DNA from 2 places in the Rhodococcus mengyinensis genome. Region 2 is predicted to be linked to the other one. Evidence: riboswitches for the same ligand, from Rfam matches in the RefSeq annotation. Region 2 holds a riboswitch; the other holds the start of a gene.
The links. Region 2 has a riboswitch for S-adenosylmethionine ahead of ACNJ7E_RS00875 (putative leader peptide). Riboswitches for the same ligand answer to the same signal wherever they lie in the genome.

Region 1 (4,679 bases), on a different contig from region 2:
GATCGCGCTGCCGAACCCGAGTCCGAACGTGATGGGGAGCCAGCCGAACACGATCACCGAGAACGCCAGGTTGCCGCCGAAGAACACGGCGAGCATGTTGAGCGGTCGCGAATCGCGTTCCGATTCGGGGATGTATTCCACGCCGATCGTCTCGACGTGTCCGAAGCGGTCCTCCGGCGGGGAGGGGGCGTCGTCGTCGAGGGGCGTCGTCGGGTCGAGATTCGTGGACACTGCGGACCTCACATTCCGGGTCGGAGGTGACTGTCATCACGTCCTGTTGGGAACCGAAGATATTCCAAACTGAAAATTCAGTCAAGACCGGCGAGTGACGTGCGCCACCGAGGGTGGTTCGGAGTTTGCGCTGATACGGCGACCGGACTAGATATATGTGTGACCGCTTGTCTCATGTATCCCTCTGTCATCGGAGTGCCTGTGTCTGCCGCCGCCATCAACAGTCGTTTCGCGAACCGGTGCCGGCTCGCCGCAGCGGGGACGGCGTTCGGGCGACGCGACATCGAGGGTCGACGGTGAGGTCGCCGCTCGTCCGGTGGCAGCTGATCGGCTTCGTTCTCGTGGCCCTCACGGGCCTCGTCTACGTGGGTGCCAACTACGTGCGTCTCGACAATCTCCTCGGGTTCGGCGAATACACCGTGCACCTCGAATCGGAGACGTCGGGCGGCATCTTCACCAATGCGGAAGTCACGTACCGCGGCGTGCCGGTCGGCCGCGTCGGGGACATGTCCCTGACCCCGGACGGCGTCGTCGTCGAACTGAGGATCGACACGAGCGCGCCCGACATTCCCGCGTCCGCGAAAGCCGTCGTGGCCAACAGGTCGGCGATCGGCGAGCAGTACGTCGACCTTCGGCCCGCCACCGATCGCGGGCCGTACCTGACGGACGGGTCCCGAATCGCCGCCGCCGACACCTCGACGCCGGTGCCCGTCGAAGAATTGCTCGCCAGCACACAGGGATTGACGAAATCCGTGCCGATCGACGCGCTCCACACCGTCGTGACGGAACTCGGTGCGGCGTTCGACGGCAAGGGCGAAGACCTTCAGTCGCTCGCGGACTCGTTGTCCGGGCTGTCGGCGTCGGGATCCGAATCGCTCGACCGGACACTGGCTTTGGTGCGCGACGGTCGAACTGTACTGGATACGCAGTCCGAACAGTCGTCGGCGATCAAGGATTTCAGTGCCGACCTGGACTCGCTCGCGGATCGTCTGCGCAGCAGCGACCCGGACGTCCGGCGGCTGATCGACAACGGAAATCCGGCGAGCGATCAACTGGGGCAACTTGTCTCGGAGACCGGACCCGGTGCCACGACGAACCTCGCCAACCTGTCCGCCACGGCGAAGGTGATCTCGGTGCAGGCCACCGCCCTGCAGACGCTGTTCGTGTATCTGCCCGGCGTGGCGGCCGCGTCTTCGACCATTGCGCCCGACGACGGAACCGTTCACCTGGGTCTGGTGGCAGAGACCAACAATCCGCCGTCGTGCACCGTCGGCTACGAGGGCACCCAGGCGATCCTCCAGGAGATGAAGCGGAACGACCCGAACTTCGACGACACGCAGCAGGACTTCCCGCAGAACACTGCCGCGTCCTGCGAAGCCCCGCAGGGCAGTCTCACCGGCGTCCGCAGTGCGAACCGGATCGTGTTCGGCGACCCCGCCACCGTTCAGCCGTGGGACTCCACGCCCAAGAAGGACCCGAACAGGCTGGACCTCAACCCGATTGCGAATCAGCTCGCCCCGCTCCTCGGGGTGACTCTCAACTGACGCGAGTTCTCGGTCCCGGATCCGGGACCCTCCGGGTTTCGGGTTGACAACTGCGCGCCGATCCTGCAATCTTCGAAACAGGTCACGAGTACCAGCGTCAAGCCCCGGCTAGCTGGTCGGCAACCCTCCACCGCGGCGGGGTGCTCCGGGTGACGACCAGGCTGAGGTCCATACCGGACCCGGCAAGCGCGGACTCCGAGAGGGCACCGACCCTGCGACGAGTCCCTGACTACGAGGGATGTCGTGATGACTGCTGTACTGACCGCTGACGTGTGTGTTGCCCCCCTGGCCCAGGTTTCGGGCTCCGACCTGCGGGTTCCGCTCGTTCAGGGCGGCGACTGTGCCTACGTCAACTTCGACTACGCCGCCAGTGCGCCGGCGTTGGCGCAGGTGACCGACCGGATCGGGGCACTGCTACCGACGTACTCCAGCGTGCACCGCGGCGCCGGCTACGCGTCGCGGGTCTCGACCGAGTGCTACGAGAAGGCCCGCGACTCTGTCGCCCGGTTCGTCGGAGCGGGGGAGGACCAGGTGGTGGTCTTCACCCGGAACACGACCGACTCGCTGAATCTGCTGGCCGGCTGCGTCCCCGGCAGCACCGTCGTCCTCGACATCGAGCACCATGCGAACCTGCTGCCGTGGAAGAACTCTCGCGTCGTGAGGGCGGCGGACACGCTGGAGGAGACGGTCCGCCTGCTCGTCGCAGAACTGTGCTCCAAGCCCACCGCCCTGCTCGCGGTGACGGGTGCATCCAACGTGACCGGCGAGGTTCTGCCGATCGCCGCCCTCGCCGAGGTGGCGCATCGTTGCGGCGCACGGATTCTCGTCGACGCCGCTCAGCTCGCGCCGCACCGGCGCATCGACGTCGAGGAGTGGGGCGTCGACTACCTCGCGTTCTCCGGGCACAAGCTGTATGCCCCCTTCGGCGCCGGTGTGCTGGTGGGCCGCCGGGACTGGCTGGACGCCGCCGAGCCCTATCTCGCAGGCGGCGGGGCGGTCCGGAACGTGACCGTCGAATCGACCCAGTGGGCGCCCGCCCCTGCCCGGCACGAGGCCGGAACCCCCAACGTGCTCGGCGCGGCGGCGCTCGCCGCCGCGTGCGATGCACTGTCCGAGCTGGACTTCGGCACGGTGGCCGCACACGAGGCGGCACTCACCGGCCGGCTCCTGGACGGCCTCGGCTCCGTCGACGGCCTGGACTTCCTGCGGCTGTGGTCGGACGCCCCCGACACCGTGGGGATCGTGACATTCACGATCGACGGGTTCGAGCCGGGAGAGATCGCCGCCTACCTCTCCGCCGAACATGGAATCGGAGTTCGCGACGGGCGGTTCTGCGCCCATCCTCTGCTGGGCCGCCTTGGCAGGCCTGACGGCGCCGTGCGGGTGAGTGTGGGTCTCGGAAGCTGCTCCGAGGACGTGGATCGGCTGGTCGACGCGGTGCGCACCCTGGTGGCGGGCCGCCGGAGCTGGACCTACGCCAAGGAGAGCGGCCAGTGGAATCCGGTGCCGGAGACGCGTTTTTCGCGGGACGCGCTAGTATGACCGCATGGCATCGCAGGCTGGGAGCACAATGATTGCTCACTGGTGCCGTCGGCATGTCGATCTGTGCCGAACCGCCTCGGGTATGTGTTCGAGCTGACCGTTCTTCCAGCTCCGTTTCATTCACACGTCATTCCCGAGGAACCCCTATGTCTCGAGACAATGCCTTCGTATCCCGTCCCCTTCGCGTCGCCGTCGAACTGACCGGCTCCGGCCACCACCCGGCGGCCGAGGGCGCCACCGGCACGCGGCCGATCAACGGCGCGGACTACTGGGTGGACCTGACCGCCGATTCGACGGATCAGCTCGACCTCACGTCGTTCCCGCCGAACGTCGTCCGGATCCGGGCGTCCGATCTGCGTGAGGCGCAGCAGGAACGCGCACGGATCCGCGCCGAACTCGTCGCCGACGGTCGCGACCCCGACAGCGTCACCGTCCTGGTGGACCTCGAGGTGCTCATCGCCGGGGAGGCCCGCGCCGCCCGCAAGGAGCTGGCCCTCCTCGACAGCGCCCTGGCGACGCCGCGTGCTCCGGTGTCGTTGCAGTACATCGGAACTCCGGTCGGCCTCGCCGGACTCATCGCCGACATCCAGGCGGCAGGCGTCGCCGACGGTGTGACCGTGCTGCCGCTGTCGCTGCCCAGGGTCCTGGAGCAGCTCGTCGACGGCACCCTCCCGTGGCTGGAGGAGCGAGGTCTCGTCACCTCCGCCGACGCCGTCGACGAGGCGCTGCGTCGCTTCGACCTCCCCCTCCGCGAGCGGGTACTGGCGTCCTGAACTGGTCAGTTGCCGTTGTTCGCTGAACCGAGCGGAGTGGGCCGGTAGTACCGGCCCTCGTGATACAGCAGGGGAGCCGAAGCGGAGTCGTCGTCTGCCTCGGCATGAACGCGGGTGACGAGGCCGATGACGAGCGTGTGATCGCCGACGGGAATCAGCTGGTCCACGATCACCCGCAACCAGCTGGGAGTTCCGTGGAGGACCGGTTCGCCGGTGTCGAGTCGCGCCCAGAGCGACTCGTCGGAGAACCGCTGGTCGGCGCTTCGGGAGAATCGCTGAGCCAGGTGCTGCTGGTGCTCGCCGAGGAGGTGAATCACCAGCGAATCCGCGGAATGAAGTGCATCGATGCTGGACGACGTGTTCGCGATGTTGAACGACACCAACGGCGGGTCCAGTGAAACCGAGGAGAACGAGGACGCGGTGAAGCCGACCGGGCCGGACCCCGAATCGAGGGTCACGATGGTGACGCCCGCCGGGTGCCGACGCAGGGCTGCGCGGTAATCCTCGGCGCAGATTCCGGGGGCGAGTCGATGGTCGCGTGGGAGGTCCGAACCATCGACGGTTTCGGCGTTCTCGGCTCTGTCGGACA
Region 2 (4,679 bases):
TCGACGGCGAGGGTGCGCATCCCGAGGCCTGGCGGCGCGCCGCGCACACACCCGACCGGTTGCTGACCGGGCGAACGGTGGCGGACCGCGTCGCGGCAGCCGAGAACGCCGGCTTCACGTTCGCCTCCTTCGACGATTCGCTGCTGCCGCCCGGCGCCGACGGGGGACCCGTCGGCCGGATCGACGCCGTGAACCGGGCGGCGTTCGTCGCCGCGACCACCAGCACGATCGGACTCGTACCGGTCGTCGGCACCACGTACGCCGAGCCGTTCCACACGTCCTCCCAGCTCGCGACGCTCGACTACGCGTCGCGCGGTCGCGGCGGCTGGATCGCGGCACGCGACACCGACCCGCGGGTCGCGAGCGCACTGGGCCGGGCCGAGGTCACCACACCCGCCGACCTCGCGCGGGAGGAACGGGACGCGATCACCGTGGTCCGGGACCTGTGGGATTCGTGGGAGGACGACGCGGTGATCCGCGACTACGCCACCGGACGTTTCGTCGACCGCGACCGATTGCACTACATCGACTTCCGGGGCGAGACGTACTCGGTGAAGGGTCCGGCCATCGTGCCCCGGCCACCGCAGGGGCAACTGGTGGTGTTCGGCCGCGCGGGGCACACGGATCCGTCGCTGGTCGACGTGGTGCTGGTGTCCGGCCCGACACTCGAGGACACCGTCGGGGCCGCCGGGCGCGCGAAGGCCGGCGGCGCACCGCTGGTGGTCGCCGAACTGGATGTCGCGCTCGGCTCGTCGACACCTGCCCCGCCGAGCGGACGGCTGTCGTTCGCCGGCGACGCCACCGGGCTGCTGGAACTGCTCCGCGCCCTGGATACGCACGTCGACGGTGTGCGCCTGCATCCCGCCGTCGTCGACGAGGATCTTCCGGTGCTCGCGCGATACGTGGTCCCGGCACTTCTCCGTGCCGGCATCGCGCACCGTCCCATTCCCGGTTCTACCCTGCGCAGCACGCTGGGTCTCGACCGTCCCGTCACCCGATTCCAGGCCGAGCGCCTCGAAGACTCCTCTCGCTGAAAGGTTGTGGAGAACATGACCGACAACTCGTACGCCAGGCCCGGCGCCCAGGTGCACTTCGGTGTCTTCTTCCAGGGCGTCAACCACACGACGATCTGGTCCGATCCGTCGAGCGGATCGCAGATCGACTTCGAAACGTTCCGGCGGGTGGCACTGACCGCCGAGCGGGGCCTGTTCGACGCCTTCTTCCTCGGTGAGGGCCTGCGTCTGCGGGAACAGGAAGGCAAGATTCTCGATCTCGACATCGTGGGCAGGCCGGACGCGATCACCCAGCTCGCGGCGCTGGCCGGCATCACCCGGCACATCGGGTTGGTGGCCACCCAGAACACCACCTACAACGAGCCCGCCGACCTCGCCCGGCGGCTGTCCGGGCTGGACCTGCTGTCCGGTGGCCGTGCCGGCTGGAACGCCGTCACCACGGACAACGCGTGGACCGGTGAGAACTTCCGGCGCGGCGGCTACCTCGATCACGCCGACAGGTACGAGCGGGCCGGGCAGTTCCTCGACACCGCCCGGGCGATCTGGGATGCGTGGGTAGACGGCGCGGTCGCGACGAGCACCGACGCGCCGTCGTGGTCGACCCCGGACGGTGTGCAGGAGGTGTCCCGGCGCACGTCACAGTTCGACGTCACGGTCACCCCCACGCTGCCGCGCAGCGCGCAGGGGCATCCCGTCATCTTCCAGGCCGGCGACTCACCGGCGGGCCGGGACTTCGCGGCCGCGCACACCGACGTGATCTTCTCCCGGCACGGAACGCATTTCGACGAGGCGCTCGCCTTCGCCGAGGACATCCGGGCGAGACTGCGTCGTGCAGGGCGTCCCGAGGACGACGTCAAGATTCTGCCGGGCACGCAGATCGTGCTCGCGGAGAACGCGTCCGAGGTGGAGGAGAAGGTGCGCTGGGTTCTCGAGGGCCAGTACACCGGGCAGACGGCGTTGTCGCTGGTCGGTCAGGTGTGGGGCCGCGATCTGTCCGATCGCGACCCGGACGGTCCACTGCCCGAATTCGATCCGGTGCCCGCGCCGATCTCCGTCACCCGTGGGGCGGCGCGTGACGGAAAGGATCCGCTCGCCATCGCCCGGGAATGGCGGGCCCTGGCAGAGGCGCAGAACCTGTCGCTGCGTCAGGTTGCGATCGCGACCACCCAGCGCTCCGGATTCGCCGGTACTCCCGGGCAGGTCGCCGACGAACTCACCCGGTGGGTTCGCAGTGGGGCCACGGACGGGTTCAACATCTCGCCGTATCTGGTGCCCACCGGACTCGACGAGATCGTCGACCTGCTTGTGCCCGAATTGCAGGAGCGAGGTTCGTACCGAACGGAATACGAAGGCTCCACCCTGCGTGAACATCTCGGTCTCCGGCCCGCTCTGTCGCGGCGGGAACTCCCGCCCCGGCAGGCCGTGGGGTAACGGGGTCCGTGTGGCGCGGCGACCGGCGATCTCTTACACTCGGTAACGACCATCCAGAGCGACCGAGAGACCTGGCTCGTTGACGTCGCAGCAACCCCCCGCCCTGCGGGTGCGGGTGCTACCGCCGGGATCGATGGAGGAACGATGTTGACCGAAGGTTTCGTGAGCGCCTGGGGGCGTCTCCACGTCGATCTCTGCCGACTGTCCACCTCGATCTGTCACAGCTGACCTGACACCCCGATCCGTCGGGGTTCCGGCTCTTCACACCGCATCCGCGTCGGATCCGGTGTCCCTCACCTTCCTGTGCGCGTGAGCGCTGCCGATACGACGGGCAGCGCGCACGGCACTTCTTCGAGATCACGGAGTTCTCGGTGCCATCAGTGCTTTTGTCCTCGCCCCACCGCGGTGCCCGCATCGCAGCAGGTATCGGCGCCGCCGCCGTGCTGGCCACGGCACTCACCGCCTGCGGTGGCGGTTCCAGCAGTTCCTCCGCGGATGCGGGCCCCGCGCAGCCCGGCGGCACACTCCGCTACGGCCTGTCCCAGGCGCCCACGTGCGCCGACCCCGCGCAGTCGGGCACGAATCAGACGGTCTACGTGGCTCGTCAGGTGGTGGACTCGCTCACCGACCAGGACCCGGAGACGGGCGAACTGAAGCCGTGGCTCGCCGAGAGCTGGGAAACCGACGCCGACGCGTCCTCCTTCACGTTCCACCTGAAGGAGGGGGTGACGTTCAGCGACGGAACACCTTTCACCGCGGATTCGGTGAAGAAGAATCTCGACGCCATCGTGAACACCCTCTCCGGCGCCAAGGCCCCGCTCGGTGCCAGCTACCTCGCCGGTTACACCGGCACCACCGTGATCGACCCGCTGACGGCGCAGGTCGACTTCGCCGCACCCAACGCGCAGTTCCTGCAGGCGTCGTCCACCCCGCAGCTGGGCATCCTGTCCGATGCGTCCGTCGCGAAGTCCGCCGAAGAACGGTGCACCGGCAACATCTCGGGCACCGGGCCGTTCACGTACGCCGACTACCAGCAGGACAAGTCGGTGACCCTCGCCAAGCGCGCCGGATACAACTGGGGTTCGGACGTGTTCGGCCATGACGGCGAGGCCTACCTCGACACCATCGAGTTCAGCGTCGTGCCCGAATCCGGCGTCCGCACGGGCAGCCTGTCCTCGGGACAGCTGGACGCGATCAGTGACGCGTTGCCGCAGGACGCCCCGCAGATCGAAGGCGCGGGCGGGCAGGTGCTCACCACGTCGAACCCCGGGACCCCGTTCGGCTTCCAGCCCAACGTGACTCGCGGACCGCTCGTCGACCCCGTCGTGCGCAGCGCGCTGGTCCCGGCGATCAACCGGCAGGAACTGGTCGACACCGTACTCGGTCCAAACTTCACACCCGCCACCAGCACGCTGGCCAGTCGCACCCCGGGCTACGTGGCGCTGCCGGACGTGTCGTACGACCCGGAGAAGGCGAAGTCGATTCTGGATCAGGCGGGCTGGGTTCCCGGTGCCGACGGCATCCGCGAGAAGAGCGGTCAGAAGCTGAGCTTCCCCGTTCTGTTCAGCTCCGTGTTCGCCGGCAACCAGGCCATCCTCGAACTGGTGCAGCAGCAGCTCAAAGAGGTGGGAGTGGATCTGCAGCTGAATCTCGTGTCCACTCCGGAGTCCATCGCCCGCCAGAATTCCAAGGACTTCGACGCCACCTACTACAACAGCACCCGCGCCGACGGTGACATCCTCCGCACCCAGTTCGGCCTCGACGGCCGCAACCTGAACAACCGCGGACCGATTCCCGCGCTCGACGACGTGCTCGCGAAGCAACTCGCCACCACCGACACCACCGAGCGGAGCGCGCTCGTCGCCGACGCCCAGCAGCAGGTGCTCGACAACGGTCTGTGGATCCCCACGGTGGAGTTGTCGCAGGCGATCGGCGCCGGTCCCAACGTGCAGGACCTGAAGTTCGAGGCCTCGGCCCGGCTCCAGTTCTTCGACACCTGGATCAGCGGACGCTGAGCCATGATTCGCTACCTCGGACTACGCGTGCTGCAGGCGATCGCCGTCCTGTGGGCGACGTTCACCGTGTCGTTCGCCGTGCTGTTCCTGCTGCCGTCCGACCCGGTGAGCATCGCCGTCGACTCGGCGACCACCGGAACGACGGTCGACGCGGCCGCCGTCGCGGAGCTGCAGGCGCGGTACGGCCTCGACCAGCCGGTGTGGGTGCAGTACTGGAACT

Region 1: it holds a riboswitch for S-adenosylmethionine, as region 2 does, so the genes downstream of both, ACNJ7E_RS15765 (aminotransferase class V-fold PLP-dependent enzyme) here and ACNJ7E_RS00875 (putative leader peptide) in region 2, are expected to answer to the same signal.

What each region holds. Positions count from the first base shown of each region.
Region 1 covers NZ_JBLWIT010000084.1:76,718-81,396, reverse strand. The annotation lists gene ACNJ7E_RS15775 (purine-cytosine permease family protein) at 1-231, opposite strand, end outside; gene ACNJ7E_RS15770 (MlaD family protein) at 528-1,775, shown strand; SAM riboswitch class IV at 1,856-1,970, shown strand; gene ACNJ7E_RS15765 (aminotransferase class V-fold PLP-dependent enzyme) at 2,022-3,317, shown strand; gene ACNJ7E_RS15760 (putative leader peptide) at 3,322-3,414, shown strand; gene ACNJ7E_RS15755 (LLM class oxidoreductase) at 3,464-4,090, shown strand; gene ACNJ7E_RS15750 (flavin reductase family protein) at 4,096-4,605, opposite strand.
Region 2 covers NZ_JBLWIT010000012.1:29,454-34,132, reverse strand. The annotation lists gene ACNJ7E_RS00885 (LLM class flavin-dependent oxidoreductase) at 1-1,034, shown strand, start outside; gene ACNJ7E_RS00880 (NtaA/DmoA family FMN-dependent monooxygenase) at 1,050-2,444, shown strand; SAM riboswitch class I at 2,491-2,584, shown strand; gene ACNJ7E_RS00875 (putative leader peptide) at 2,589-2,672, shown strand; gene ACNJ7E_RS00870 (ABC transporter substrate-binding protein) at 2,825-4,459, shown strand; gene ACNJ7E_RS00865 (ABC transporter permease) at 4,463-4,679, shown strand, end outside.